3 regions of the Herbaspirillum sp. Her2 genome follow, and region 3 is predicted to be linked to each of the others. Evidence: predicted binding sites of a transcription regulator. Region 3 holds the regulator's gene; each other region holds the start of a gene.
What was found. The regulator HrcA, encoded in region 3, represses chaperone genes, less so after heat shock. The targets are predictions, from matches to a motif close to TTAGCACTCNNNNNNNNNGAGTGCTAA.
Positions count from the first base shown of each region.

Region 1: a site for HrcA is predicted at 8,552-8,578, ahead of groES (co-chaperone GroES). Genes of this name have one in related genera too.
Region 2: a site for HrcA is predicted at 7,123-7,149, ahead of rpoH (RNA polymerase sigma factor RpoH). Genes of this name have one in related genera too.

Region 1 is NZ_CM176331.1:3,409,895-3,420,269, forward strand. It holds gene ACWHXP_RS15440 (LysR substrate-binding domain-containing protein) at 1-131, shown strand, start outside; gene ACWHXP_RS15445 (TonB-dependent siderophore receptor) at 278-2,662, opposite strand; gene ACWHXP_RS15450 (FecR domain-containing protein) at 2,769-3,752, opposite strand; gene ACWHXP_RS15455 (sigma-70 family RNA polymerase sigma factor) at 3,742-4,254, opposite strand; gene ACWHXP_RS15460 (branched-chain amino acid ABC transporter substrate-binding protein) at 4,425-5,570, opposite strand; gene ACWHXP_RS15465 (TonB-dependent receptor family protein) at 6,198-8,309, opposite strand; gene groES (co-chaperone GroES) at 8,695-8,985, shown strand; gene groL (chaperonin GroEL) at 9,129-10,375, shown strand, end outside.
Region 2 is NZ_CM176331.1:5,311,248-5,321,622, reverse strand. It holds gene rsmD (16S rRNA (guanine(966)-N(2))-methyltransferase RsmD) at 1-126, opposite strand, end outside; gene ACWHXP_RS24155 (M16 family metallopeptidase) at 207-1,529, opposite strand; gene ACWHXP_RS24150 (nucleotide-binding protein) at 1,567-2,226, opposite strand; gene ACWHXP_RS24145 (M16 family metallopeptidase) at 2,363-3,742, opposite strand; gene ftsY (signal recognition particle-docking protein FtsY) at 3,912-5,132, shown strand; gene ACWHXP_RS24135 (cell division ATP-binding protein FtsE) at 5,137-5,829, shown strand; gene ftsX (permease-like cell division protein FtsX) at 5,826-6,749, shown strand; gene rpoH (RNA polymerase sigma factor RpoH) at 7,310-8,209, shown strand; gene ACWHXP_RS24120 (SCO family protein) at 8,298-8,888, opposite strand; gene cyoE (heme o synthase) at 8,901-9,794, opposite strand; gene ACWHXP_RS24110 (COX15/CtaA family protein) at 9,791-10,375, opposite strand, start outside.
Region 3 is NZ_CM176331.1:3,783,526-3,793,900, forward strand. It holds gene dnaK (molecular chaperone DnaK) at 2-1,942, opposite strand; gene grpE (nucleotide exchange factor GrpE) at 2,098-2,667, opposite strand; gene hemH (ferrochelatase) at 3,268-4,377, opposite strand; gene recN (DNA repair protein RecN) at 4,422-6,068, opposite strand; gene ACWHXP_RS17210 (NAD kinase) at 6,148-7,065, opposite strand; gene ACWHXP_RS17215 (HAD family hydrolase) at 7,102-7,830, shown strand; gene hrcA (heat-inducible transcriptional repressor HrcA) at 7,902-8,930, shown strand; gene fur (ferric iron uptake transcriptional regulator) at 9,051-9,476, opposite strand; gene ACWHXP_RS17230 (outer membrane protein assembly factor BamE) at 9,689-10,237, shown strand; gene dapB (4-hydroxy-tetrahydrodipicolinate reductase) at 10,283-10,375, shown strand, end outside.

The DNA.
Region 1 (10,375 bases), 370 kb from region 3:
GTCCGCTGCCGCTGGCGGAGATGCATCAGATGATGCAGTGGCATCGCTATCGCACCAATGATCCGGGGATCGAATGGCTGCGTCGCGTGTTTCTGGAAAGTGCGCGCGAGATGGACAAGAAAATGGCCTGATCGAAACCTGATGGACTCGTCAGGTTTTGATCGACTCAATTTTAAAACTTATCAATCATTTAAATCTTTTAAGCGTTTCTTGAAAAAAAGCCCTGCCGCTTTTCAGCAGCAAGGCATTCCTCACGCGCGTGAGTGACGTACTCAGATCAGAAATCGACCTGCGCCGACAGCACCAGTGTCCGCCCCGATGACGTACCCACATAACCGTTCTGCATCAGCCAGTAATTCTTGTCGAACAGGTTCTCGATGTTGGCGCGATAGGTCACGACCTGCCCTGCCGCCCGGGTGATGTAGCGCGCACCGATATCGACACGGGTCCAGCCCGGCACCTTGAGCTTGTTCTCGTTGCTGTACCACATCGAACCTGTGCGGGTGACACGCGTATTCAAGGCCAGGCCCTGCAGCCACGGCGCATCCCAATCCAGCCCCAGGTTGAAGTTGCTGTTGGGGATCGCGCCGACATCCTTGCCGTCATTGGTGCCGTTGTCGGTGTGGTACTGCTTGGCATCGAAGAAGGTGCCGCTTGCATTGAAACGCAGGCCGCGCTGCAGTTCGCCATAAGCCGCCAGTTCCAGTCCGCGCACGCGATTGCGGCCATCCTGGGTGGTGGTGCTCACGCCATTGACCAGCGTGGTGCTGGCATTGGCCTGCTCGATCTGAAATACGGCCGCCGTGGTCGTGATACGGCCCCAGTCAATCTTGGCACCCGTCTCCACCTGCTTGGACTTGTAGGGCGGGAAGAGCTGGTTGGGATTGCCGTCGCTGGCCGAAGTGAACCCACCTGCGCTCAGGGCCGCCGTGTAGTTGGCATACAGCGAAACGTTCTGCACCGGCTTGACGACCACGCCCAGCACCGGCGAGATGGCGGTCTTGTTGGAGGTCTGCGTGGCATCGACCAGGCTGTGCGAATACACCTGCTGGCGACGCAAGCCGGCGGTGATGCGCAGGCGGTCATCGGCCAGCGACAGAGTATCGGTCAGCGCCACGCTGGTCAGTCGGATCTGGCTTTGCGGCGTGGGTTCGCCACGTGCGCCGCTGACCGCGGGCAAGGCGACCGGACGATACAGATTGGAGGTGACGCTGCTGCTCTCGGAGAGGTAGAAGTAATCGGTCTGCTGATCCAGCATGTTCACGCCCAGCATCACGGTGTGCTTGATGCCGCCGGTGTTGAAGCGAGCACGCATGCCGACGTCGGCCGAGGTGGAAACGACCTTCTGGTCGTAGTAACCGTTGTAGAGCGCGGCAGTATCACCGGCCGCATTGAGGATGGTGGCGCTGGGCCAGCTCTGGGAGGACGTGGCCTCGTGATAACCGACGGCACCGTAAGCGGTCAGGTGGTCGTTGATGTCGTATTCCAGGCGGGTGGCGACGGCCTTGTCATCCGATTGCAGGGTGGTGCCGGGATAGAGGTTGGTCTTGCCCGAGGGCGCTTCCGGCATCACCAGGCTGCTGATGCTGAATTGCGGACGGAAGTTGCGGGTATCTTCGTGCTGGGTGTAGGCGTCCAGGCTCCAGCGCACGCGGCCGCCGTTGTAGTCGAGTCCGACCGAGCCCATGTTCTGCTGCTGGTTGCTGCCGGACAGGCCGGTGTTGCCATCGGCATAGAGCGCGTTCACGCGGATACCCCACTCCTGCTGCTCACCGAAGCGGCGGCCGAGGTCGGCCTTCAATCCGAACTGCGAATTGGAAAGATAGGTGGCCGTAACGCTGGAGATCGGATCTTCGTGCGCACGCTTGGGAATCAGGTTGACCGCCCCGCCCACGCCGCCGGCCGGGCCCATGCCATACATCAGCGTGCCCGGTCCCTTGAGCACTTCGATGCGCTCGACCATGGAGATGGGCATGCGCGTGAGCGGCACCATCCCATACAGGCCGTTGAAGGCCACGTCATTGGCCGACATGGTGAAGCCGCGAATCTGGTAGCTGTCGCCGAAACCGCCATTGCCATTGGTGTTGCGCACCGAGGCATCGTTGGCGATGACGTCGCCGATGGCGCGCGCCTGTACATCCTCGATGCCTTGCGAGGTGTAGTTGGTGGTGCTGAAGGGCGTGTCCATGACGCTGGCCGTACCCAGTACGCCGAGGCTGCCGCCGCGTGCGACCAGTCCACCCGCGTAGGGCGCGGTGGGGTCGGCACTTTCGGTGATCGTGACGGTGGGCAGAACGGCATTGGCGTTGCTGCCGGTGGTGGCCGTCGGTGCAGCCACCGTGTAGCCGCCGTCTGCGTTGCGGATCGCTTGCAGCGGGGTGCCGTTGAGCAGCGCGGCAAACCCTTCCGCTACCGTATAGCGGCCGGAAAGACCCGCGCTCTGGCGGTCGCGCGTGATGGCCGGATCGAAAGAGAGCAGCACGCCCGCACGGCGGGCGAAGCTGTTGAGGCTTTGGTCGAGAGGACCAGCGGGGATGTCGTAGGCCTGGCGCTGGGCATCGGTGGCTTGCGCCTGCACACCGGCCATGGGGCTGGCGAAGGCGGCCAGGATGGCCAGTCGGGACAGGGTCGGACGCGAGGGGAAGCGGGTTCGGATGGTCATGGATGTCGTTCGATGGTGAGCTTCAGAGGGCTTGCTATCTGGTAAACCGAACGAGATCCAAAAACCTGCAGAAAAATTTTAAAAATGTTTTATATCCATGCCGGTCTCAGGTGGCGGTACGTGGCCGCAAGGTGATCCAGTAATCCGTGAAGGAATCCACCCGCACCGGCAAGGTCCGCGCCATGGCCGCCAGGATGCGTGCCGGCTGGTCGAGCGGAAACACGCCCGAGATGGTCAGGCCGGCCACCGCCGGATCGCAGCGCAGCTTGCCGGGGAGATAGCGATCCAGCTCGGCCACCAGTTGGCCCAGCGGCATGCGGTCGGCCACGATGACACCATCGGTCCAGGCGATGGCCTGTTCATTGGTGGCAAGGAGGCGGCCGACCAGCCCTTGCGCATCGAACAGCCCTTGACGCCCCGCATCCACGCGCACAGGTGCATTCTCATTTTGCGAACGGAATTCCACCGCGCCCTCATAAACGGCAAGACGCATGCCCTCCTCCGCATCGCGCAGCTGGAAGCGGGTGCCCAGTGCGCGCGCCTGCCCCAGCCGTGTCTGCACGAGGAAGGGACGATAGGAAGGGCGCTCTTCATGTCCCGTGGTGATGAGCACTTCGCCGCGATGCAGACGGATCAGGCGCTGCCGCTCGTCGAAACTGACGTCCACCGCAGTGGCGCTGTTGAGTTGCAGCAGGGTGCCATCGGCGAGCGTGATCCGGCGCCGCTCTCCGGTGCGGGTGGTGTAGCCGGCCATCCAGGCCTGCCAGGGCGTCCATCGTGCTGCACTGGCCGCCAGCAGCCCCGCGCCCATCGTCACGCACAAGGTCTTGAGCGCAAAGCGGCGGTTGTTGCGCGTGCGGGCTTCGCTCGCACCGATGCTGCCGTGGGCCAGCGCGCGCGGCAGCGTGGCGACCCGCTCGCTGAGCGATTGCAGCCGTTGCCAGGCCAGCTCGTGCTGCGGCTGTTCGGCGCGCCAGCGGCGGCAGGCTTCGTGCTCATGATCGGTGGCGTTGCCCGATTGCAGCCGCACCATCCAGTCGATGGCGGCCATGACGATGTCGTCGTTGGGGGCCGTGCGCTCAGAGCCCATATTGCAGCCGGTAGCAGGCGGTGAAGGCGCGCTTCATGTATTGCTGCACCGAACTCAGCGACACCTCCAGCCGCACCGCGATCTCGGCATAGGCCAGGCCATCGAGCTGCGACAGCAGGAAGGCGCTGCGCACCTTGGGCGGCAAGCCGGCCAGCATGGCGTCGACTTCGTTGAGGGTTTCCAGCACCAGCAGTTGCGCTTCGGGCGATGGCAGGTGCTCGGGCGGCATCTGCGCCAGCATTTCCAGGAAGGCAGCTTCCAGCGCGCAGCGGCGGAAATGATCGATCATCAGGCCGCGCGCGATGGTGGCCAGCAGGGTGCGCACTTCATCGACGATGAAATCGCGGCGCGAGACCATCATCCGCACGAAGGTATCCTGCGCCAGGTCGGCCGCCAGCTCGGCATTGTCGGTACGGCGGCGCAGCCAGCCCAGCAGCCACCGGTGATGCCCGGTGTAAATGCCAGCGATGTCGTGAGGACGGGAAGGAGCGAGGTCGGCCATGACCGCAAGATTTAATGAGAACGTGTCTCATTATAATCTGTAAATGCGGCGGCGGGTCGATGCGGCTTTTGGTCGATATGAAAGAAAAAGCCCCGGCACGAAGGCCGGGGCTTGTCACTGCTGCTCCCGCCGGAACCGTGGCGGTCCCGGAGGTGAAGCTTGATGTCAAATTACTTGACCACGCTCAGCAGGGTACGCTTGCCGCCCTTGTAGGTGTAAAGGGTCAGGGTACCGTTCAGGATGTCGCCCTTGGCGTCGAAGGCGATTTCACCGGTGACGCCCTTGTGCTTGATCTTGGCCAGGACCGGCAGGTAGACCTTGGGGTCGGACGAGCCGGCCTGCTTCATGGCATCAGCCAGGGTCATCAGCGCATCGTAGGTGTACGGTGCGTAGATCACGACGTCCTGGTTGAATTTCTTCTTGTAGGCAGCCTTGAAGTCTTCCAGCGGCTTCTTGCCTGCTTCGGTCACGCCACCGGCTTCGGCGCAGACCACTTCGCTGTCCTTCAGGCCAGCACCGGCCAGGCTCGGCAGTTCGGTGGTGCAGATACCGTCACCGCCCATGAACTTGGCAGCCACGCCCAGCTGATCCATCTGGCGCAGCATCGGGCCGGCCACGGCATCCATGCCGCCGAAGAAGACCAGGTCAGGCTTCTTGGACTTGACCGAGGTCAGGATGGCGTTGAAGTCGGTAGCCTTGTCGGTGGTGTACTGGGTGGCCACGATGGTGGCACCGGCAGCCAGTGCGCTCTTGCGGAATTCTTCAGCCACGCCTTGACCGTAGGCAGTGCGGTCGTCGATGACGGCCACGTTCTTGCCCTTCAGTTCATTGACGGCATAGCGGCCCAGGACGCCACCGAGCTGGCCATCGTTGGCCACCACGCGGAAGGCGGTGTTGAAGCCTTGCTGGGTGTACTTGGGGTTGGTCGCCGAGGGCGAGATTTGCGGGATGCCGGCGTCGAAGTAGATCTTGGAAGCCGGGATGGTGGTACCGGAGTTCATGTGGCCGACCACGCCCTTGACCTTGGCATCGACCAGGGCCTGGGCCACGGTGGTGGCTTGCTTCGGATCGGAAGCGTCATCCTGGGGGACCAGCTGGAAGGTGACCTTCTTGCCGCCGATCTCGAAGCCCTTGGCGTTGAGTTCGTCCACGGCCATGCGGGCACCGTTTTCATTGTCCTTGCCGATGTGCGCGTTGGGACCGGTCAGAGGAGCGACGTGACCGATCTTGATGACTTCTTGTGCCTGCGCTGCCCCTGCGAACGAGAACGCTGCCACCAGTGCCGTAGCGACAGGAATCATTTTGATTTTTTGCATGAATTGCTCCTATTACTTCCAATGAAAGATTGAAAACGCAGTTCGTTGTGCCATTTGTTATGTGCGCTGACCGATTCTGACCGCCGTGTGGACGGCAACCTGATCGGAAAGCACCGCAGCGCCTCCCAGTCGCTGACCGGTTCTTGCTTGCGGACTCTGCTACTGCAAAAACCGAGCCATGCCTTGCAGCATCGCCACTCGGGCGCTTTCCCCAGGGGCATCCCCGGATAAAAAGGGACGGAGCCACAGCAGGCAAGCGGCCCGGCCGCAGCGCCAGGCCAGGCGGGGCAGTTCCTCCATTACACCGCCCCGCCGGGCAGAATACACCGTAATGGTGCGGCTGGGAGAGCGAGTTCCGTGCCAACGCGGCGCTTCATTCATATCGCACGTTTTATGCACTTTTTTGAATCGGGATGCGAAGGAGCGCACCAATTAGGGTGGGAAAATAGCAGAAAGCTGCACTTGTAACGAGGCTGGCTCGAACTGCCAGCCTCATTTCCGGGGATAAATTCTCGTATCGCGGGAATTAATCTTCATTTGAACCTGGATCCGGGACCCTGCTTGCGGAAGGGCGAGATGAACGATGGCCGCGGCGGCCTGTGCGCGATTTCATTCATCCCGGCACGGTCAGAATGTGTAACGTCCTTGGACATACAAGCTTCGCGGCGCACCGACCAGCTTGCCCAGATTGCCATCCACGGTACGGGTGAAGTAGCGCCGGTCCAGCAGGTTGTTGACGCCCGCGGTGAGGTCGAATCCCTTCTTGCCCGGCACCTTCCAGCTCGCCTGCGCATTCCAGAGACGCACGCCCGGGATTTCTCCGATGCTGCCGTCAGCGCTTTCGGCGACGGTGTTGGCTTCATCGGCAAACTGTCGGCCCTGGTGCGTGGTCGACAGGTTGAGCGTCCAGGGACCGGTTTGCATGCGCACCCCGAGCGTATCGGTCGTGCGTGCATAGAACGGCAAGTCCTTGCCGGGATTGCTGCCTGACTTCTGCAGGGCGCGGGTGTAGGTGTAGTTGGCGAAGACCGACCATCCTTTCAGGGGGCTGTCCGGAGCGAAGGCATAGTCCATCGACAGTTCGACGCCATCATGCTGGGTCCGGCCGATGTTGCGGAAGACGTTGGGCGTTGTTCCCTGCACCGACACGATCTGGTTGTCAAAATTGATGTGGAACACCGTGGCTTCGGCGGAGGCCTGTGCGCTCTTCCAGCGCATGCCGCCTTCCATCGTCCGGGCCAGTTCGGGCGACAGCGGATTGGCGGAAGACATGGTGTTGAGTTGCGAATTCTGCACCACGCCGAAGGAGGTGTTGTAGTTGCTGAACAGGGTCAATTGCTCCGTGAGCAGATAGGCCAGGTTGATCGAGGGCAGCAGCTTGTCGTTGGCCACTTCGTAAGGATCCTTCTTGCCCATTTCGTAGCGACTTGACCGCACCTGTTCGAAACGCAGGCCCGGCGTGATGCGCCATTTGCCGAATGCGATCTTGTCATCGATGTAGCCTGCATGGGCATCGGTACTGTTCTGGAACTGGGTGAATCCGCTCAGCACACCGGTGCGGACCGCTTCGTTGTAGATGTTGTCATCCCCGCGCTCGCGGATATAGCGGTAGCCGACGGTGACATCGTGCGTAGTGCCGCCCCAGGCGAAGCGCTGCGTGTAGCGGGGCTCGACGCCCAGCGTTTCATAGTTGCGCGGCTGATGCGAGAGGCGCACGCCGGTCACGTTGATCAAGCTGCTCTGGCGGGTCGCCTGGTTGAAGTAGGTCCGGATCTCCAGCTCCTGATGATCCGACAGCGTATTGAGGTAACCGACGTCGAAGCCTTTGCGGGTACCGCTCCAGTTGTCGCGCTGGCGCGTGTTCTGGAACGGATCGGCGGCGTACTGCACGGTGGTGAGGCCGCCCGGCGTGCGGCTCAGCACGTCGTAGTAATTGAACTTGGCGTGGAGTTCGGAACGCGGGGAAATTTCGTAGCGCATCTTCAGCGCAAAATCGTTGAGATGCTCATCGCTCTTGTCGCGCCATCCGCTGCCGTCCTGGCCCGAGTACAGGAAAGCCATGCCCAGGCCAGTGTCGCTCTGGCCGCCGGCAAAGGCGGTGTACTGCGCATTGCCGCCACCCTTGCCGTAGCTGTTGTAGCGCACCGAGGCATCACCCGAGATGCCCTCGCTGGCGGGAATGGAGCGCGTCTTGAAATTGATGATGCCGCCCACGTTCTGCGGGCCGAAGCGCACCGCGCCGCCGCCACGGATGACATCGATCGATTCGATGTTGTTCAGGCTCAGGGGCGCAAACGAAAGCTGGGGCTGGCCATAGGGCGCCACCGACAAGGGGATGCCATCCATCAGGACGGTCGAGCGCGGCGAAAAGCGTCCGGTCAGACCGCGCACGCCGATGTTCAAGGCAATGGCGCTGCCGGAGCTACCGGCGCTGTCGCTGGACTGCACGCCGGGAATGCGGCGCATCACCTCGCCGATGCTGACGGCGCCGGTGCTGTCGATCTCCTGCTTCTTGACCACGGTGCGGGCACCGGGATAGGTCTTCACGCTGCTCTCGAAGCCAGTGCCGAGCCAATCGCTGCTGACCTGGATCGGTTCCAGCCCCGCCGGCCCGTCGGGCGCCGCGGACTGCTGCGCCATGCCGGCCAGCGGGAAGCCGAGCATCACGAGCGAGGCAAGGGTTGAAGTGGCGATACGCAGATCGCGTGCATGGTTGAATGGGGCCTGATTGTTCTGCATTGCATTTCGGTCCAATAAAAATACTGGCGAACCTCCGCCGTTCATTTCTTATAAAAAAAGGCTCTTCCGGACTGATCCGAAAGAGCCGTAATAATAATGATTCTCATTCTATTTTTTACATATTCAGAGCCATGCCTGCATTTCTCTTAACTGACCTCGAATTTTTTTGAGTGCCGCTGCGCAGACCAGGCGAGCAAACACGGCAATTGACGCCTTGAAAATTCCCCAACCCATCCCTATACTTAGCACTCGTCACGGCAGAGTGCTAACAGCGCCGCCGGGCGCAATCCCCTTTTTCATGCGGTGACGTCTGCTGCATTTGGAAGAAAACCGTTGCAGGCATCGCCGCAATCAATGCTAACTTATTGAAAATTAAGGAGTTCTCATGAATCTTCGCCCTTTGCACGATCGCGTTATCGTCAAGCGCCTCGACCAGGAAACCAAGACTGCTTCCGGTATCGTTCTGCCTGACGCAGCGACCGAAAAGCCGGACCAAGGCGAAGTCCTGGCCGTCGGCAACGGCAAGATCCTGGAAGATGGCAAGGTCCGCCAACTGGCCGTGAAGGTCGGCGACCGCGTTCTGTTCGGCAAGTACTCCGGCCAGGCCGTGAAGATCGATGGCCAGGAACTGCTGGTCATGCGCGAAGAAGACCTGTTCGCCGTCGTCGAGAAGTAATTCGGCATCCGGCCTTCCTTTTCCTTCTATATAGATAGAGAAAACGTGAAGGCCATCGGCAACAAGACAGCAGCCGGTGCTCCCTGAATCTTCAGGCCCGAGCCCGGCGACATGAACTGAACCGAATTTCTGGAGAATCCAACATGGCAGCAAAGCAAGTTATTTTCGGCGATGAAGCACGCGCCAAGGTCGTCAACGGCGTCAACATCCTGGCCAACGCAGTCAAGGTCACCCTGGGCCCCAAGGGCCGCAACGTCGTGCTGGAGCGCAGCTTTGGCGCCCCGACCGTGACCAAGGACGGCGTTTCCGTCGCCAAGGAAATCGAACTGAAGGACAAGCTGGAAAACATGGGTGCCCAGCTGGTCAAGGAAGTCGCTTCCAAGACCTCCGACAACGCCGGTGACGGTACCACCACCGCAACCGTGCTGGCTCAAGCCATCGTGCGCGAAGGCTTCAAGTACGTCGCCGCCGGCTTCAACCCGACCGACCTGAAGCGCGGTATCGACAAGGCTGTCACCGCCATCGTCGGTGAAGTGAAGAACCTGGCCAAGCCCACCACCACCTCCAAGGAAATCGCTCAAGTCGGCTCGATCTCGGCCAACTCCGACGCGGACATCGGCGACATCATCGCCAAGGCCATGGAAAAGGTCGGCAAGGAAGGCGTCATCACCGTGGAAGACGGCAAGTCGCTGGAAAACGAACTGGACATCGTCGAAGGTATGCAATTCGACCGTGGCTACCTGTCGCCGTACTTCATCAACAACCAAGAGAAGCAGATCGTCGCTCTGGACAATCCCTTCATCCTGCTGTTCGACAAGAAGATCTCCAACATCCGTGACCTGCTGCCGGTGCTGGAACAAGTCGCCAAGGCTGGCCGTCCGCTGCTGATCGTGGCTGAAGACGTCGAAGGCGAAGCCCTGGCTACCCTGGTGGTCAACAACATCCGTGGCATCCTGAAGACCGCTGCCGTCAAGGCTCCTGGTTTCGGCGACCGCCGCAAGGCCATGCTGGAAGACATCGCCATCCTGACCGGCGGCCAAGTGATCGCCGAAGAAGTCGGCCTGACCCTGGAAAAGGCTACCTTGGCTGAACTGGGCCAAGCCAAGCGCGTTGAAATCGGCAAGGAAAACACCACCATCATCGACGGCAACGGCGAAGCCGCTGGCATCGAAGCTCGCGTGGCAATGATCCGCACCCAGATCGGCGAAGCGACCTCCGACTACGACCGTGAAAAGCTGCAAGAGCGCGTGGCCAAGCTGGCCGGCGGTGTTGCACTGATCAAGGTTGGCGCTGCCACCGAAGTCGAAATGAAGGAAAAGAAGGCCCGCGTCGAAGACGCCCTGCACGCTACCCGCGCTGCTGTTGAAGAAGGCGTCGTGCCTGGCGGTGG
Region 2 (10,375 bases), 1.5 Mb from region 3:
CGGCAGCGGCGTGCGCTTCCACTGGCCGCCGATGATGCGCACCTGGTGCGGGCCACGGTTGACGGGCCGGGATGGCTTGCCGCCCTTGGAGGGCGCGCCATGGGAGGGGAGACTGCTCTTGCGCATGACTTTCCTTGCTGCTGACGGCGGGGCCGTCGACGGGATCGGAGGATCCCGTGATTCTCGAACGAAATGAACTAAATGATTTACTCGGCAGCTTCACCAACGATGACGGTGGACAATTCTTCCGGATGCACATGCTTGCGGAAGGCCGCGCGCACATCCTGCACGCTCACCGCGCGGATGCGTTCGATCCAGTGGTCCAGGTAATCCAGCGGCAGGCCATAGAAGCCGATCACCGAGAGGTTCTCCAGCAGCTTGGCATTGCTGTCGATGCGCAGGGCGAAGCCACCGGCGAGGTTGTCCTTGGCGGCCTTCAGTTCGGCGGCGGTCGGGCCTTCCTGCAGGAATTTGTCCAGCGTGGCGCGGGTCACGCGCAGCGCTTCGGCGGTCTGCTCCTTCTTGGTCTGCAGGCCGATCTGGAACGGACCCGGCTGCGCCAGCGGCGAGAAATAACTGTAGACGCTGTAGCTGAGACCGCGCTTCTCGCGCACTTCATCGGTCAGGCGCGAGACGAAACCGCCGCCGCCCAGCACGTAGTTGCCCACCGTGAGTGCGAAGAAATCATTGTCGCCGCGCTGGATGGCCGGGGCACCGATGAGGATGTGCGATTGCGAAGCCGGATGGGCGATGCGGCGCTCCACGCCCTTGGGCGCAGCCACTTGCGGCAGGGCCGGCAAGGCGCTGCCCTGCGGCAGTTCACGCGTGAGGGCGCTGGCGATGCTGCGCGCCTGCGCTTCGGTGATGTCGCCGATCAGGGCAATCACGGCGCGGTTGGCCACGTAGTGGGCGCGATGGAAGGCCAGCAGGTCCTCACGGGTGATGGCCTGCAGACTGGCTTCGCTGGCATCGACGGCATAGGGATGGCTGCCGTAGGCGGCTTCCATGAAGGCCTTCTCGGCGATGGTTTCGGGCTTGGTCAGTTCTTCCTTCAGATTGGCGATGGCCAGCGCACGGTCACGCTCCAGGCCCGCCTGCGGGAAGGCCGGATGGGCCAGCATGCGGCCCAGCAAACCCAGCGCGGCATCGCGCTCGGCGGGCGAGGACAGGCTGCGCAGGCTCACGCCGGCACGGTCCTGCCCGGCACCGCCATGCTGCTGGGCGGCGACATCGGCAAAGCCGTCGAGGATCTGGGCTTCGGTGAGTGCCGGCGCGCCGTTGGCGGCCTCCACGCCGCGCGTGAGGCTGGCCACGGTCAGCTCGGCCAGGCCGGCCTTCGCGGCGGGATCACGGCGCTGGCCGGCATCGAACTGCACGCTCACATCCAGCATGGGAATGGAGTGATTGGCCACGAACAGCACGCGCGCGCCATCGGGCTGGGTCCAGGACTGGATGGCCAGGGCCGCCGAAGCGGGAGCGCTGCAGAGGAAGGCCAGCGGGAGCAGCAGGAGAGGAAGAATTTTTTTCATGGAAACGGAAATCGAAAGCGACGGGGCAAGCGTGATGTCAGGCGTTCTGTTCAGGTTCAGGTGTAGCGGCGGGCTGTCCGCCCAGCCACTGCAGGATGGGCTGCCACTGGTCGAGATCGCGCTGCACGCGCGAGGGCGCGATATCCCACAGGGTCAGACCGTGTGCAGCCAGTTGCACGTAGTTCTGGGTATCGCGCAGATGGCCCAGCACCGGCAGCTTCAGGCCCTCGATGAAGCGCTGCAGCTGCTCGGCCGAGCGGGTGCGGGCATCGACCCGCATGCCGACGATGCCGACATCGATCTGGCCATCGCGCACCGCCTTTTCATTGGCCAGGCGGCGCAGGAAATCCTGGGTGGCCAGGATGTCGAAAATCGAGGGCTGCAGCGGCACCAGGATCTTGTCGGCCAGCTTGAGGGTATCGTTGAGACGCCAGCCATGCAGCCCGGCGGGCGTGTCCAGCACCACGTGGGTGCTGCCCTTGGGGGGCTTGGCGACGTAGTCCTCGTTGATGTCCCAGGTGCTGATGGGGCGCGCCTGTTCCGGACGGATCGACAGCCAGGCGCGCGAAGACTGCTGGCGGTCGATGTCGCCCAGCATGACGGCATGGCCAAGACTTGCGAAATAACCGGCCAGGTTGGTGGCCAGGGTGGTCTTGCCTACGCCTCCTTTGGGGTTGGCGACGACGATGACGGGCATGGTTTTCTCCGTAAAGAACAGAAGCCGATCGATCAGGAAAGGAAGAACTCAGCGACTTGGGCATCCCATTAAGCCTGCGTTAATGCCGTTCGATACAGCATTCATCCCGGCTTAATGGTGCAAAAAACGTCAATCCTCAATGCAACAGGCCGGGCGGCGGCGCGGCGGGCTTCTTGCCGTTCAGCGGCAGCGGGACCAGCGTGGCGACCGTGAGCGTATCGTCCTTGAAGTATTTCTGGGCCACCGCCTGCACCTGGGCGGCGGTCACGCTTTTGAGGCGGTCGATGATGCGGTCGATGTTCTTCTGGCCCAGGCCGGTGGTTTCCATCATGCCGATCTCCATGGCCTGGCCGAAAACGGAATCGCGCTTGTAGACCTGCGAGGCGATCAGTTGCGTCTTGACGCGCTGCAGTTCCTGCTCGGAGACGCCTTCGCTGGCGATGCGCTGCACTTCGGCGCGCAGCAGGCCTTCCAGCTGTTCGGTGGAAACGCCGTTGGCCGGGCTGCCTTCCAGCGTGAACAGCACCGGGCCGCGTGCTACACCGCTGTAGCTGGCACCGACTGCAGTGGCCTGGCTGGCGGTGCGGATCAGGTTGGCTGTCAGGCGGGCATTGTCATAGCCATCCAGCACGGCGGAGAGCACGTCGAGGGCGTAGGCTTCCTGGTCGGCTTCCACATTGCGCAGGGCGGGCACCTTCCAGGCCATCACGACATAAGGATTTTCAGCCGGTGCCTTGACGGTGACGCGGCGCAAGCCCAGTTGCTCGGGCTCGTTCTGCGGCTTGCCCTGGGGCACGGGGTGGGACGGGATCTTGCCGAAATATTTTTTGGCCAGGGCCAGCACGCGCTGGGCGTCGACGTCCCCGGCCACCACCAGGGTGGCGTTGTTGGGGGCGTACCACTGGCGATACCAGCCGGCGATGTCCTGCACCGTCATGTGCTGCAGGTCGTCCATCCAGCCGACCACGGGGTGGTGATAGGGGTGGGCGGTCCAGGCGGCGGCGTTCAGGGCTTCATTCAGCAGGCCCATGGGCTGGTCATCGGTGCGCCAGCGGCGTTCTTCCATGATGACGCGGATTTCCTTGGCGAATTCCTTGGCGTCGAATTGCAGGTTGGCCATGCGGTCGGCTTCGAGCGCCATCACCTTTTCCAGATGGCTCTTTTCGATCTGCTGGAAGTAGGCGGTGAAGTCATTGGCGGTGAAGGCGTTTTCCTGCCCGCCCAGCTCGGCCACCAGGCGGCTGAATTCGCCGACCTTGTGGTTCTTGGTGCCCTTGAACATCATGTGTTCCAGCGCATGCGATACCCCGGTGGTGCCGTTGAGTTCATCGATGCTGCCGACCTTGTACCAGACCATCTGCACCGCCGTGGGGGCGCGCCGGTCTTCCTTGACGACCACTTTCATGCCGTTGGCCAGCACGAATTCGCGCGCCGGCTCGGCCCGCACCTGCGCCGCCGTAGCGGCCAGGAGGCTCAGCAGGGCGGTGGCCAGGAGGGCTCTGATCTTCGATTTCATGGGCTGTGCTCTGATAAAATGCAGTATTCATTGACCCTGGCGGCCATGCGCGGGTCTTGTGGAAGGGCAATTGTAACCTGTCCACTGCGGTTGTCAGGGCAGCCACGCGCCTGCCGTCCCGCCCTCCCCCGCCCCGGCCGCAGCTACCATCCAGCCTATCCGCCATCCGATGTTCAGTTTTTTCAAAAGAAAACCCAAACCGGAAGCGCAACCCGCGCTGCCGCCCCAGGCCGAACCGGCAGCCCAGCCGGCCCCGGTGGTTCCGCCCCCGACTGAATCCGTTGCTCCTGCTCCTGCCGCTCCCGCTGCGGTTCAGCCACCAGTTGCCGCGCCTGCACCGGTAGCACCCCCAGCCCCGACGCCGATCGCTGACCCGGAGCCTGTGCCCCAACCCTTGACTGCCCCGGCCGCCCCCCCGGAGCCGGTGGCCGCCGTCGAAGAGGCCGCCGAAGAAGTCGAGATCGTCGCCGCGCCGGAACCGGCCCCAGAGGTCAAGCGCTCGTGGCTGTCGCGCCTGAAGGCCGGGCTGTCCAAGACCTCGAGCAACCTGACCACGCTGTTCGTGGGTGCGCGCATCGATGAAGACTTGTACGAGGAACTGGAATCGGCCCTGCTGGTATCGGACGCCGGCGTGGAAGCCACCCAGTGGCTGCTGGCCGAACTGAAGAAAAAAGTCAAAAACGAGCGCCTGACCGAAGCCGCCCAGGTGCGCACCGCCCTGCGCACCCTGCTGATCGACCTGCTGCAGCCGCTGCAGCGCCCGCTGGTGCTGGGCCGCGACAAGCCGCTGGTGATGATGATTGCCGGCGTCAACGGTGCCGGCAAGACCACCACCATCGGCAAGCTGGCCCTGCATCTGCAGGCGCACGGCCAGTCGGTGCTGCTGGCCGCCGGCGACACCTTCCGCGCTGCGGCCCGCGAGCAGTTGGCGGTCTGGGGCGAGCGCAACAACGTCCAGGTGATCGCGCAGGAATCCGGTGATCCGGCCGCCGTGGCGTATGACTCGGTGCATTCGGCGCAAGCCCGAGGCACCCATGTGGTGATGGTCGATACCGCCGGCCGCCTGCCGACGCAATTGCACCTGATGGATGAACTCAAGAAGATCAAGCGGGTCATTGCCAAGGCGATGAACTCGGCACCGCATGAAGTGCTGCTGGTCATCGACGGCAACACCGGCCAGAATGCGCTGGCCCAGGTCAAGGCCTTCGATGATGCGCTGGGGCTGACCGGCCTGGTGGTGACCAAGCTGGATGGCACCGCCAAGGGCGGCATCCTGGCCGCCATCGCCAAGACCCGCCCGGTGCCGCTGTACTTCATCGGCGTGGGCGAGAAGATCGAAGACCTGCAGCCGTTCAATGCCACCGAATTCGTCGATGCCCTCCTGAGTTGAACCGATGATTGAATTTACCCGGGTTTCCAAGCAATACGCGCGCGAGGTCTATGCCCTGCGCGACATTACGTTGTCGGTGAAGAAGGGCGAATTGATCTTTTTGGCCGGCCCTTCCGGTGCCGGCAAGTCCACGCTGCTGAAGATGATCGCGGCCATCGAGCGGCCCACTTCGGGCAAGCTCACCGTCAGCGGCACCGACATCGCGGGCTTGAAACCTTCCGGCCTGCCCTACCTGCGGCGCAACCTGGGGCTGATCTTCCAGCAGCAGAAGCTGTTGCTGGACCGCAATCTGCTGGCCAACGTGATGCTGCCGCTGATCGTGACCGGCTCTTCCCGCCCGGATGCGGAAAAGCGCGCCCGCGCCGCGCTCGACAAGGTCGACCTGCTGGAGAAGGCCATGTGCGAGCCGCTGGAACTGTCCGGCGGTGAGCAACAGCGCGTGGCCATTGCACGCGCCATCGTCAACCGTCCGCAGATCATTCTGGCTGACGAGCCGACGGCCAATCTGGACCGGGCCAATGCCAACAAGGTGCTGGCGGCCCTGAAATCCTTCCACGGCGTGGGCGTGACCTGCCTGATCTCGACCCACGACGAAAATTTCCTCACCGGTGCCGACCGCATCATCTACCTGGACCGTGGCCGCATTGTCGATGGCTGGCACAACGGCGTGGCCAATCCCGTGGAGGTGTCGCCATGAACTGGCTCCGACAGCATTTCGCCGCCATTGCGGACGCCCTGCGCCACCTGCTGCGCTCGCCGGGCAATTTCCTGTTGAACGTGCTGGTGGTCTCGATTGCGCTGGCGCTGCCCTTTGCCGGCCTCTCGGCGCTGGAAAACGTGCGCCCGATCTCGGAGCAGATGTCGGTGGAACCGGAGATCAGCATCTTCATGAAACCCGATGCCAGCCGCGAGGCCGCGCAGGCCGTGGGCAAGACCATCAGCCAGGTGTTGAAGGACAGCAACACCAATGGCAAGGTCGAGTTCATCCCGCGCGAAAAAGCCTTCGATGCGATGAAGAGCAAGACCGGCCTGGCCGACGTGCTCGCCACGCTGGGCAGCAATCCGCTGCCGGACAGCTACGTGGTGCGCCTGCCCGGCTTCGAGAACGCCATGAATGCCAGCCGGGTGGATGACATCGCCCAGCAGCTCAAGAAGCAGCCGGGCGTGGATACGGTGCAGATCGATTCCGAATGGGTCAAGCGCCTGGCGGCGCTGCTGCGCATCCTGCGGCTGGTGCTGCTGTTCCTGGGGATCACGCTGGGGGCGGTGGTGGTGGCGGTCGTTTTCAACACGATTCGCCTGCAGGTCATGACGCAGCGCGACGAAATCGAGGTCTCGCGGCTGTTCGGGGCGACCAATTCCTTCATCTATCGTCCGTTCTATTACACCGGCGCGCTGCTGGGCCTGTGTGCCGGCGCGGTGGCGCTGGGGCTGGTGGTGGCGGCACAGCAGCCGCTCAATGAAGCCATCCTGGACTTTGCTCACCTGTATGCGTCGGAATTCCAGCTGGCCCTGCCCAGCCCCATGGCCATCGGCCTGCTGCTGGCCATCAGCGGCTTGTTGGGCTTGTTCGGGGCGATGCTCTCGGTGCGCAGGCAGTTGGCCAGGAAGGCTTGAGCGCCAGCTCAGCCATCCGGTTCGCCAAGCCAGAAAGCCCGCTCATGCGGGCTTTCCTTTTTTGACAGGAACATTCACCTGATCCTGCTGCCCATACAATAAGAGCGGCGTCAGATCGTCTTCTACTTGAAGCCAAGTTCATTTGACCGGTTTACCACCCCCCCAGCACCGAAGCTTCCCAATGCAGGATGGCCATTTCCTGCGCCTTGCCCCTCACTTGGCGCGCTGCAAAAAAGTGTTACAAGTTTCTGGCCCCCTTTTGACCCCAATCGCAACTTTTGTCGCCCAAAGGCGACTAATATGAAGAGGAAGTAATGCAATGATTAGCTGAGCAGCAATAGTTCTTGGCTATCAACACCGCACCATCATGCAATTAGCACTCTTGGGTGACGAGTGCTAGAATACCTTATTGAATTGCTCCAGTTTTATCGGAGCACAGCACCAAACAGCGTCTGGCCACGTTGGCCGCGCCGGGGAAGTTGGCAACATTGCCCCCGGCAACCGAAGCATCCGCTTCCTACCGTTTCATACTGTTTCCGCAAAGGAACCAAGGAGAATCCATGAAAACTGCGTCTGCACACACTGCACTCATGCCTGCCGAGTCCAATGCACTCGCGCTGGGTTTTTCCGGCAGCCTGGGCAATATCGACGCGTATATCTCGGCAGTGAACCGCCTGCCCATGCTGACCCACGAAGAAGAGATCAAGCTGGCGCGCGACCTGCGTGAAAAGAACGACCTGGGCGCCGCTCAGAAGATGGTTCTGTCGCACCTGCGCTTGGTGGTGTCGATTGCCCGTGGCTATCTCGGCTACGGCCTGCCGCACGCCGACCTGATCCAGGAAGGCAATATCGGCCTGATGAAGGCCGTCAAGCGCTTCGACCCGGCCCAGAACGTGCGTCTGGTGTCTTATGCCATGCACTGGATCAAGGCCGAGATCCACGAGTACATCCTGAAGAACTGGCGTCTCGTGAAGGTCGCGACCACCAAGGCCCAGCGCAAGCTGTTCTTCAACCTGCGCAGCCACAAGGAAGGCCTGGACGCGATGACGCCGGCCCAGGTCGAGGCCCTGGCCAAGACCCTGGACGTCAAGCGCGAAGAAGTGATCGAGATGGAAACCCGTCTGTCCGGTCGCGACATCGCCCTGGAGTCGCCCACCGATGATGAAGATGACAAGTTCGCCCCCATCGCCTACCTGTCCTCCGACAATTCGGAACCGACCCGCGTGATCGAAGCCAAGCAGTACGACCGCCTGCAATCCGAAGGCCTGGAAGCGGCCCTGTCCAAGCTGGATGACCGTTCGCGCCGCATCGTCGAAGCCCGCTGGCTGGCCAATGACGACGGCTCGGGTGCAACCCTGCATGAACTGGCTGACGAGTTCGGCGTGTCGGCCGAGCGTATCCGCCAGATCGAAGCAGTCGCGCTGAAGAAAATGAAGACCGCGCTGCAGGCTTATTCCTGATCCGGATTTCATTCAGGTCAGCAGCAATGAAAAAGGCACCCTCGGGTGCCTTTCTTTTTATCCAAACGATTTATATCGTTTCAAGCCATCACGACAGCAGCAGCTTGATGTCATGCGCCAGCGTCTGCGGCCCTTGTCCGTGCTTGACGAACAGGCGGATGTGTCCCTGCGGATCGAATACGTAGCTGCCCGCCGTGTGATCCATCGTATAGCTGCCCGGCTGCTTGCCCGGCACCTTCTGGTAGAACACCTTGAATTCCTTGGCCACCTTCTCGGTCTGCTGCAGATCGCCGCGCAAGCCAAGGAAACGCTTGTCGAAGGCCGGCACGTATTGCGCCAGCACTTCCTGGGTATCCCGCTCCGGATCGACGGTCACGAAGAGCACCTGCACGCGGTCGGCGTCCGGTCCCAGTTCCTTCATGACGTTGGACATCTCGACCATGGTGGTCGGGCACACGTCCGGGCATTGCGTATAGCCGAAGAACATCACCACCACCTTGCCCTTGAAATCGGCCAGAGTGCGCGGCTTGCCGGTGTGGTCGGTCAGGGCGAAGTCCTTTGCGTAATCCAGCCCGGTGACATCGGTATTGTTGAACTTCAGTTCAGGCTTGGACGGCCCGCAGGCCGCCAGCAGCGTTGCGCAGCCAGCCAGCAGCAGCGCCGAGAGGAATCGTTTCATGCGTTCAAGGAATCAGAAACTGCGGAACAGGAAATAATGGTCCACCAGCAGCACCGCAAACAGGATGGACAGGTAGACGATCGAATAAGCAAAGGCCTTGCGCGCGATCAGGTCGGTGTAGTGGCGATAGATCTGCCACGAATACCAGAAGAAGATCGCACCCAGCACGATGGCGGTACCCAGGTAGATCAGGCCGCTCATGCCGATGGCGAAGGGCAGCATGCTCACCGCCAGCAGTGCAATGGTGTACATCAGGATGTGCAGCTTGGTGACATCCATGCCATGCGTGATGGGCAGCATCGGCAGGCCGGACTTGGCGTAATCGTCGCGGCGGTACATGGCCAGCGCCCAGAAGTGCGGCGGGGTCCAGATGAAGATGATCATCACCAGCACCCAGGCCTGCATCGGCACGTCATTGGCCATGGCCGCCCAGCCCAGCGCGGGCGGCATGGCGCCGGCCAGGCCGCCGATGACGATGTTCTGCGAGGTCGCCGGTTTCAGGATGATGGTGTAGATGATGGCGTAGCCGACGAAGGTGGCGAAGGTCAGCCACATGGTCAGCGGATTGACCAGGTTGTACAGCACCCACATGCCCAGGCCACCCAGCACGCCCGAGAACACCAGCGTCTGTCCCACCGTGATTTCGCCGCGCGCCATCGGACGGCGGGCGGTGCGGGCCATGCGCGAATCGATCTCGCGCTCGACCAGGCAATTGATGGCGAAGGCCGCGCCGGCAAGCAGCCAGATGCCCAGCGTGCCGAAGATGACCTTGCGCCAGTCCGGCAGGTCAGGCGTGGAAAGGAACATGCCGATCACGGCACAGAACACTGCCAGCTGCGTCACGCGCGGCTTGGTCAGTGCCCAGTACTGGGCGATGCGGTTGGGTTGGGCGGTCAATGTGGTCATGGCGTGACGGGCCGGGCGGATGCTGGTGGAGCAGCGGCGGCCAGGCCGGAGGGTGCGTAACGGACCTTGTAGTTTAACATGACCATCAGGATGACCAGCAGCGCCGCGCCGCCGTTGTGGATCACCGCAATGGCCAGCGGCCAGTTCAGATAGATGGTCGCCAGACCAGTACAGAGCTGCAAACCCAGCACCGTCAGCATCCAGCGGGCGGTCTTGCGCAAGCCTTCATCACGCAGTGCGCGGTGTGCCAGCCATACAACATACAAGATGACGACAAAGGCAAAACTGCGATGCACCCAGTGGATCGCGGTCAGCGCTTCCACCGGCAGGTAGTCGCCCGAGGAGGTCATGCCAAGATGCCGCCAGAGGGTGAAGCCATGTTCGAAGTCCATCTCCGGCACCAGCTGGCCATTGCACAGCGGGAAATCGGAACAGGCCAGCGCCGCGTAATTGGTGCTGACCCAGCCGCCCAGCGCGATCTGCAAGCCCAGCAAGGCCGCGCCGATGGTGGCCGGCGCGATCAGCGCGCGGCCTGCGGGCGAGACCGGCACATGCTGCTCCTGCCGCGCCCCCAGCCAGGC
Region 3 (10,375 bases):
ATTACTTCACTTCCTTGAAGTCGGCGTCGACCACGTTGTCGTCCTTCGGGGCTGCACCGGCGGCACCGGCCTGAGCACCTGCGGCGCCCGCAGCACCACCGGCGGCAGCGGCTTGCGCCTGCTGGTCGGCGTACATCTTCTCGCCCAGCTTCTGCGCCGCGGTCGACAGGGCTTCGGTCTTGGCATCGATGGTGGCCTTGTCGTCACCCTTCAGGGCTTCTTCCAGGTTCTTGATGGCGGCTTCGATGACTTCCTTCTCGCCGGCTTCCAGCTTGTCGCCGTATTCGCCCTGGGCCTTCTTGGTCGAGTGCACCAGCGCATCACCCTGGTTGCGGGTCTCGGCCAGTTCCTTCAGGCGCTTGTCTTCCTCGGCGTTGGCTTCGGCGTCGCGCACCATCTTTTCGATCTCTTCTTCATTCAGGCCGGAGTTGGCCTTGATGGTGATCTTGTTTTCCTTGCCGGTGGCCTTGTCCTTGGCGCCCACGTGCAGGATGCCGTTGGCGTCGATGTCGAAAGTCACTTCGATCTGCGGGGTGCCGCGCGGTGCCGGCGGGATGCCTTCCAGGTTGAATTCGCCCAGGGCCTTGTTGCCCACGGCCATTTCACGCTCGCCCTGGTAGACCTTGATGGTCACGGCCGGCTGGTTGTCGTCGGCAGTGGAGAACACCTGGCTGAACTTGGTCGGAATGGTGGTGTTCTTCTTGATCATCTTGGTCATGACGCCGCCCATGGTTTCGATACCCAGCGACAGCGGGGTCACGTCCAGCAGCAGCACGTCCTTGCGGTCGCCCGAGAGGACCGAACCCTGGATCGCGGCACCGACGGCCACGGCTTCGTCGGGGTTCACGTCACGGCGCGGATCCTTGCCGAAGAATTCCTTCACCTTCTCGATGACCTTGGGCATGCGGGTCATGCCGCCGACCAGGATCACGTCGTCGATGTCAGACACCTTCACACCGGCATCCTTGATGGCGGTACGGCAGGGTTCGATGGTCTTGGCGATCAGTTCCTCCACCAGGGACTCCAGCTTGGCGCGGGTGATCTTCAGGTTCAGGTGGACCGGTGCGCCATTGGCCATGGCGATGTAAGGCTCGTTGATCTCGGTCTGTTGCGAGGACGACAGCTCGATCTTGGCGCGTTCGGCCGAGGCCTTGATGCGCTGCAGGGCGATGGCGTCCTTGGACAGGTCCAGGCCGTTGATCTTCTTGAATTCCTCGATGATGTAGTCGATCAGGCGCTGGTCGAAGTCTTCGCCGCCCAGGAAGGTGTCACCGTTGGTGGACAGCACTTCGAACTGCTTTTCGCCATCGACGTCAGCGATTTCGATGATGGACACGTCGAAAGTACCGCCGCCCAGGTCATACACGGCGATCTTGCGGTCACCCTTTTCAGCCTTGTCCAGGCCGAACGCCAGTGCCGCTGCGGTCGGCTCGTTGATGATGCGCTTGACGTCCAGGCCGGCGATGCGGCCGGCGTCCTTGGTGGCCTGGCGCTGGGCGTCGTTGAAGTAGGCCGGCACCGTGATGACGGCTTCGGTGACTTCTTCGCCCAGGTAGTCTTCGGCGGTCTTCTTCATCTTGCGCAGGACTTCAGCGGAAATCTGCGGCGGGGCCAGCTTCTTGTCGCGCACGCCAATCCAGGCGTCGCCGTTGTCGGCGGCCACGATCTGGTAGGGCATCAGGTTGATGTCCTTCTGCACTTCCTTCTCGGTGAACTTGCGGCCGATCAGGCGCTTGGCGGCGTAGATGGTGTTCTTCGGGTTGGTGACGGCCTGGCGCTTGGCGGGAGCGCCGACCAGGATTTCGCCGTCTTCCTGATACGCAATGATGGAAGGCGTGGTACGCGCGCCTTCGGAGTTCTCGATCACCTTGGGCTGGTTGCCTTCCATGACGGAAACGCAAGAGTTGGTGGTGCCCAGGTCAATACCAATGATTTTTCCCATGATTTTTCCTTCGTTCTTTCAGCCCTGGATGTCGGGCTACAGGTGTTTTGAATGGTTTGAATATGTGGAGGAAAGACTGACTTTCAAGCGCCGAAACCACCGGATGAAGCAAAAATGATGCCGTTTGCCTCTTTCTCCTTCCGGCGCCGGTCCGCTTACTTTCCCTGGGCCACCGTCACCAGCGCCGGACGCAGCAGACGGTCGGAAATCATATAGCCTTTTTGCAGCACGGCAACCACCGTGTTGGCTTCCTGCTCGGCCGGCACGGCCGAGACGGCCTGGTGCTTCATCGGGTCGAGCTTCTCGCCGGCCTGCGGGCTGACTTCCTGCAGCTTGTTCTTCTCGAAGGCCGAGGAGAGTTGCTTCAAGGTCATGTCCACGCCTTCCTTGAGCGATTCCAGCGAGGCGTTTTCGATCTTCAGGGCCATTTCCAGACTGTCCTTGACCGCCAGCAGCGACTCGGCGAAGCCCTCGATGGCGAACTTGTGGGCCTTGGCGATGTCTTCCTGAGCACGGCGGCGGATGTTCTCGCCTTCGGCACGGGCACGCAGGAAGGCGTCCTGCATCTCGGCAGCACGGGCTTCGGCTGCGGCCAGCTTGTCTTCCAGCGTGGGCTCGGCAGCGGCAGCCGGAGCAGCCTGCTCGGCGGCGGTAGCAGCAGCGGCGTCAGCAGCCTGGTTGTCTTGCTGGACGGATGGGTTTTCCTGTTTTTCCATGTCTTGCATTCCTGAATTACCTCCAACAAATCAATGATTTACGTGCGTGCGGCAGCCTGATGTGAAGCGCCGTCCGCCAAGGGATGCGGCACAAGTAGGGCATGTCCCTGCTTTTTCAAGGGCTTTTTGGCACTTTCCGGCGACTTTTTGCCTGTTTATGCGATTTCAAGAAGAAAAATGTTACGCGCGCTTACAGAAATTACGGGGTCTGACTTCAAGTTAATTCGACCTCGACCTAAACTGAATTCGAGTTCCCGCCCTTTGGGGCAGGCTCGTTTGACGGCATTCCCACTTCCCCTCATCGCTTGTCGCGCCAACAAGGTGTCATCATGAAACTGCCACTGATTGCGGCCATTATCTTCGTTGCCCTGTACAGCCTGCTGGCTACCGCCTGGATCAGCTATACGCATCTGGTGAGCGAATACACGCTCTGAGCGCCGCTACCCCCGGTTTTTTTCTTGTATGAACAATCTGGTCGCCCTGCACCAGGCAAGATCGTTGCCGGACAGACAACATCGGCGACAGTAAAGGCGTTCAGCCCGCCATTTTAGCAGGCTGACGTCGGTTGGCCGCCCGAGGTCGGCGGCCGATATGAAGCTTCCTGAAAAATCAGCGATCCGCGCCGAGTGCCTTTGCCCGCTCTGCGGCGATCGCCTGCTGGCGCGCCATCTCTTCGCGGGAGGCGGCATTGCTCATGGTCGGCCAGCCGGCCAGGTGCTGCTCGACGATCTCCACCATGCCGTTGATCCAGGCCGGTGATTCATTCAGGCAGGGGATGAAGTGAAACTCCTTGCCGCCTGCGTGCAGGAAGTCTTCCTTCACTTCCATGGCGATTTCTTCCAGGGTTTCCAGGCAGTCGCTGGTGAAACCGGGACACATCACGTCGATGCGGCGCACGCCCTGCCGGCCCAGTTCCTGGGCGGTGGGCGCGGTGTAAGGCTGCAGCCACTCGGCCTTGCCGAAGCGCGACTGGAAGGTGACCTGGTACTGCTCATCGGTCAGCCCCAGCGATTGCGCCAGCAGGCGTGCGGTCTTGTAGCACTCGCAATGGTAAGGATCGCCCAGCATCAGCGTGCGCTTGGGCACGCCGTGGAAGCTCATCAGCAGCTTGTCTGGCCGGCCGTGCAGGTCCCAGTGATCCAGCACCGACTGGCGCAGCGCCTGGATGTAGGCATCCTGGTCGTGATAGTTGCGGATCAGGCGCAGCTCGGGAATGTTGCGCACCAGGCGGTAATGGTCGAAGACGGCATCGAAGATGGAAGCAGTGGTCGTGCCCGAATACTGCGGATAGGCCGGCAGCACCAGGATGCGCGTGCAGCCCTGTTGCTTCAGCTGGTCCAGCACTTCGGGCAGCGAAGGCGTGCCATAGCGCATGGCATACACCACCTGCAACTGATGATGGCCGCGCCCGGCCAGTTGCACCGCCAGCGCAGCGGCCTGGCGCTGTGTATGCACGCGCAGCGGCGAGCCTTCCTCGGTCCAGATGCTGGCGTATTTCTCGGCCGACTTGGAGGAGCGGAAGGGCAGGATGATGCCGTTGAGAATGAACCACCACACCGCACGCGGGATTTCCACTACACGCGGGTCCGACAGGAATTGCTTGAGGTAGCGTCGTAGCGCGCCTGCATTGGGCGCATCGGGCGTGCCGAGATTGACCAGCACCACGGCGGTGGAGGCCGGGCTGCCGTGGGTGTAGGGAGGTTCTTTGCGGAAGGGCATGGTCGTTGAGCTTGGGTTTCTTGATGTTCTTGGTGTGAGGGCGATCAGGAAGCCAGCAGCTCGCGCGCATGCTTGCGCGTGGTGGCCGTGATTTCCAGTCCGCCCAGCATGCGGGCGATTTCTTCCACGCGTGCCTTGGGGTCCAGCCCGTCGATGTCGGAGAGGGTCTTGCCGCCCTCGCTGCGCTTCTTGACCTGGTAGTGCTGGTTGGCCTGGCTGGCCACCTGCGGCAAGTGCGTCACGCACAGCACTTGCCGTTCCTGGCCGAGACGCTTCAAGAGCCGTCCGACCACTTCGGCCACGGCACCGCCGATGCCGCTGTCGACTTCATCGAAGATCAGGGTCGGTACCGTGGTGGCGGCCGAGGCGATCACCGAGATGGCCAGCGAGATGCGCGCCAGTTCACCGCCCGAGGCCACCTTGGCCAAGGCGCGCGGTGCCACGCCGGCGTGGCCGGCCACCAGGAATTCCACCTGTTCCAGGCCGTATGCCGCCGGCTCCACTTCATTGAGCGCGATCTCGAAACGGCCACCGGCCATCGACAGATCCTGCATGGCGGCCGTGACCGCCTCGCCCAATGCGGCCGCTGCCTTGGCGCGCGCCTTGGAGAGGTTCTGCGCCTGCGCCAGATAGGCTTGCTTGAGCTTGTCTTCCTGCGCGCGCAGAGCATCGAGGTCGCTGGCATCGGCCAGTTGCTTCAATTCTTCGGAGAGCTTGCGATGCTCCTCGGGCAGCTCATCGGGCTGCACATGGAATTTGCGGGCGGTCGAATGGATGGCTTCCAGGCGCTCTTCCACTTCCTGCAGGCGCGCGGGATCGAGTTCAACGCGGCCGAGATAATCATTCAAGGCATAGACCGCTTCCTGCAGCTGGATCTGCGCCGGTTCCAGCGCGTCGAGCACCGGCTTCAAGGCAGTATCGACATCGACCAGCTTGCTCAGCTTCTGCGTGATCGAGGAGAGTTGCGAGAGGATCGGCGACTCCGATTCCGAGATCACGCCCAGCGCCTCCTGCGCGCCACCAATGAGCGCAGCAGCATGCGACAGGCGGCTGTGCTCGGTGCTGATGTCAGCCCATTCGCCGGGCTTGACGGCCAGCTTGTGCAGCTCGGCCACCTGCCACTCCAGGCGCTCGCGCTCCAGCAGCACATTGCGCGCATCCTGCTCGAACTGCTCACGCTGGCGGGCCAGGGCGCGCCAGGTCTTGTAGGCGGCAGCCACCTCGCGCGCAGGTTCCAGCAGACCGGCCTGGCTGTCCAGCAACTGGCGCTGGGCATCGGCCTTCATCAGCGACTGGTGCGCGTGCTGGCCGTGGATGTCCACCAGCATCTCGCCGACTTCGCGCAATTGCGCGGCGGTGGCGGCGCTGCCGTTGATGTAGGCCTTGCTGCGGCCGGCATTGTCGATCACCCGGCGCAGCAGCACGCCGTCGTGCTCGCCGCTGAATTCGTGTTCGTCCAGCCAGGCCATCACTTCCGGCGTGGCGGTGAAATCGGCGCTCACATCCGCCTTGGCCGCGCCCTCGCGCACCACGCTGGGATCGCCCCGTCCGCCCATGGCCAGTGCCAGGGCATCGATGAGGATGGATTTGCCGGCGCCGGTTTCGCCGGTGAAGACGGAGAATCCGCGCGCGAATTCGAGCTCGATGGCATCGACAATCACGAAGTCGCGAATCGTTAAGGTACGCAGCATGGTGGTCTCGCAGCGGGTTGGACGGACAGGCCAGTAGGCTCAAGCGGGCCGGCACGCGAAGGCCGGGCTTGATGCGCGCTTATTGTAATCGGCCTTCTATGGAGGGGTATTCATTCCAGTGCAGCTTCTCGCGCAGGGTATCGAAATAACTCCAGCCCTCGGGATGCAGGAAAGTGATCTTGTGCGCCGAACGGCGGATCACGATGCGGTCGCCATGCAGCACGCTGGTCAAGGATTGCATGTCGAAGTTGGCGCTGACCTCGCGCCCGGCCACCACCTGGATCACGATCTCGCAGGAATCCGACAGCGTGATGGGCCGGTTGGACAGCGAATGCGGAGAAATCGGCACCATCACGATCCCGTGCAGGCTGGGATGCAGAATGGGGCCACCGGCCGACAGAGCATAGGCGGTGGAACCGGTGGGCGTGGCCACGATGAGACCATCGGAACGCTGGTTGTACATGAAGCGGCCATCGACCTCCACCCGCAGCTCGACCATGCCGGAGGTGGAGCCGCGCGCCACCACCACATCGTTCAGGGCCAGCGCCCGGAAAATCTCGCTGCCCTCGCGGTAGACCCGCGCTTCCAGCAGCGAACGCGACTCGGCTTCGACCTTGCCTTCCAGCATGTCGGCCAGAGCCGGTATCATGCGGTCCTGGGCGATATCGGTGATGAAGCCCAGGCGGCCCTGGTTGATGCCGATCAGCGGCACGTTGTAGGGTGCCAGCTGGCGCGCGATGCCGAGCATGGTGCCGTCGCCGCCGACCACGATGGCCACGTCGGCGTGATGCCCGATCTGCTCGGGCGTCATGCTGTCATAGCCTTGCAGGGCGATGTTCTCGGCGGTCTCGGACTCGAAGACCACGGTGTGGCCATGCGACTCCAGGAACACCGCGATGTCCGACAAGATCTGCGCGATGCCGACGGCCTGGAACTTGCCGACGATGGCGACGGTTTTGGGTACGGCTGCCTGAACGGGTAATTTGATGGGCCACATGCTGCGGATTAGACCATAATTTGAGATGACATTGTAATGAAACCAAGCGCTTCCTCCCTGCCCTCCTCGCCCGCTCCCTCCCCCATCGAGGCAGTCCTGTTCGATCTCGACGATACCCTGTGGGCCATCGAACCGGTGCTGGTACGTGCCGAAGGCCTGCTCTACGACTGGCTGCGCGAGCATGCACCCGCCGTGGTGGCCACCCATACCATTGCCGGCCTGCGCGAACGCCGCATGGCCCTGATGAAGACCGACCCGATGTATCGCATCGACCTCTGGAAGCTGCGCCACACGGCGCTCTCCGAGGTCTTCCGCGAGCATGACGTGGACCTGGCGCTGGTCGACCCGGCCATGGCCCTGTTCTCCGAAGCGCGCAGCACGGTGGCGCTGTTCGATGACGTCGAACCGGCGCTGCTGCGCATGAAGGGCAAACTCACGCTGGGTTCGGTCTCCAACGGCTTTGCCGATCTGGAGCGCATCGGCCTGGCCGGGCACTTCGGGGTCTCGATTGCCGCCCATCGCTTCGGCCGCGCCAAACCGGATCCGGCCATCTTCCACGCCGCCTGCGAGGCACTGCAGGTCGCCCCGGCAGCCACCGTCTATGTGGGCGACGATCCGCTGCTGGACGTGCAAGGTGCGCAGCGGGCCGGTTTGCGGGCAGTATGGATGAACCGTTTCGACCGCACCCTGCCCGAAGGCATCACGCCCGACGCCATCTGCCGCGACCTGCATGAGCTGCACGACTGGCTGCAGGCGCAAGCCTGACCCTTTGTTCAATTTCTGGAAGAACTGATGCGGCCGTCACATTTACCGGATATGCCGCTAGAATATGCCCCATGCAACTCGATAACCGCGCCCGCACACTCCTGAAGGCCCTGGTCGAACGGTACATCGCCGACGGCCAGCCAGTGGGCTCGCGCGCCCTGTCGAAACTGTCGGGCCTGGAACTGTCGCCGGCGACCATCCGCAACATCATGGCCGATCTCGAAGAGATGGGCTTCGTCGCCAGCCCGCACACCTCGGCCGGCCGCGTGCCCACGCCGCGCGGCTATCGCATGTTCGTCGACACGCTGCTCACCGTCGAGGCCATCGACGAAAGCGCCCTCGAAGGCCGCCTGCAGGCACGCCTGCAGCACAGCGGTTCGCCCCAGAAGATCATCACCAATGCGGCCCAGGTGCTGTCCTCGCTGTCGCAGTTCGCCGGCGTGGTGATGACGCCCAAGCGCGAATCGATGTTCCAGCAGATCGAGTTCCTGCGGCTGTCGGAAAAGCGCATCCTGCTGGTCATCGTCGACCAGGGCGGCGACGTGCAGAACCGCATGCTCCTGACCGACGTCGACTACACCCCGAGCCAGCTGACCCAGGCCGCCAACTACATCAACCAGCATTACGCCGGCCAGTCCTTCGACCAGGTGCGCATCCACCTGCAGGGCGAACTGCGCCAGCTGCGCGACGACATGACCGCGCTCATGCAGGCCGCCGTCGAAGCCGGCAGCGACGCCATGAACGAAGAGGCCGACAACAACGTGGTCATCTCCGGCGAACGCAACCTGCTGTCGGTGACCGACCTCTCCTCCAACATGAATTCACTGCGCCGCCTGTTCGACATGTTCGAGCAGAAGACCGGGCTCTTGCAGCTGCTGGATGTGTCCAGCAAGGCCACGGGCGTACAGATCTTCATCGGCGGAGAATCCCAGCTGGTGCCGATGGACGACATGAGCATCGTCACCGCCCCCTACGAGGTCAACGGCCGCATCGTCGGCACTCTGGGCGTGATCGGACCGACCCGCATGGCCTACGAACGCGTCATTCCCATCGTCGATATCACGGCCAAGCTGCTTTCCAGCGCCTTGAGCCAGCACTGATCGCTGCCAGCACAACCATCGCGCCAGGACGCAAAAAAGCCATGTGAGACCTCACATGGCTTTTTTACATTTTCCTTCATGCAGCCTTGCCGGAATCAAGCCAGGCAAGCGAAAGCAAACTTACTTCTTCACTTTCTTGCAGTTTTTGCAATGACCGTAGAGGGCCAGGGCATGGTCGGCGATCTCGAAACCGTGCTCCTGGGCAATCTTGAGCTGGCGCTTCTCGATTTCGGCGTCGAAGAATTCCTCGACCTTGCCGCAATCCAGGCAGACCAGGTGGTCGTGGTGCGAGCCTTCGTTGAGTTCGAAGACGGCCTTGCCGGTCTCGAAGTGATTGCGCTGGAGCAGGCCGGCCTGTTCGAACTGGGTCAGCACGCGGTAGACGGTGGCCAGGCCGACGTCGAGGTTGTCGGACAGCAATTGTTTGTAGACGTCTTCGGCGCTCAAGTGGCGCACGGAGGTGTTCTGGAAGATTTCGAGGATCTTCAGGCGCGGCAGGGTCGCCTTCAGGCCGCTGGCCTTCAGTTCGGATGGATTGTTCGGCATGGTAGAGTGGGTTCCCGGGTTTTACTGGTCTCGAACAGGCGCGGCGGTCCACTGGGAAGACCTGGCGGACCGTTCCGGCGGGGCGGTGGGGAACGCCCTTTTACACCCGGAACGCACTCATGCCTATTTAAGAAGTAAGTTCTAGCTTATCATATAGCGCTTTAGGCTCATGGCTCAACCCGGTTGAAATCTTTATGCGCATGCTTTCCCGAATGAAGTCCCGTCATCACACCACCGCCATCGGCGTCCTGACTGCACTGGCCGTCTCGCTGGCCGGCTGCTCCTCGACCAAGGCACCGGAACAGGCAGCACCCACCGATACCTCGGGCGTGAAGGTGACCGGCAAGAGCAACAGCCTGTTCGGCTTCTTCAAGCCCTACCGCATCGACATCCAGCAAGGCAACTTCGTCTCCAAGGAAATGGTGGCGCAACTGCGCCCCGGCCTGACACGCGACCAGGTGCGCTTCGTGCTGGGCACGCCACTGCTGACCGACATGTTCCACAGCAACCGCTGGGACTACGATTTCCGTCTGGCCAAGGGCAACGGCGAGATCATGACCAGCCGCGTCTCGGTGTTCTTCAAGGATGACCTGCTGGATCACGTCGAAGGCGGCCAGAACCTGCCCACCGAAAGCGAATACCTGACCCTGATCACTGACGCCAAGGTCGGTTCCAAGGCCGGCTTCAGCGACAAACCCAAGGACGACAGCGAGATCAAGCCCGCCTCGCCGGTGGCGCCTTCCTCGGCCACCAACAAGTAAGCCAGGCAAGCCCCGTCCTTCGCACTTCTTTCTTCCGAGTTTTACATGACTGCACTGAATATCGCGGTGACCGGCGCCTCCGGGCGCATGGGCCGCATGCTGATCGAAGCCATCCTCAACGCCGAGGGCCTGCACCTC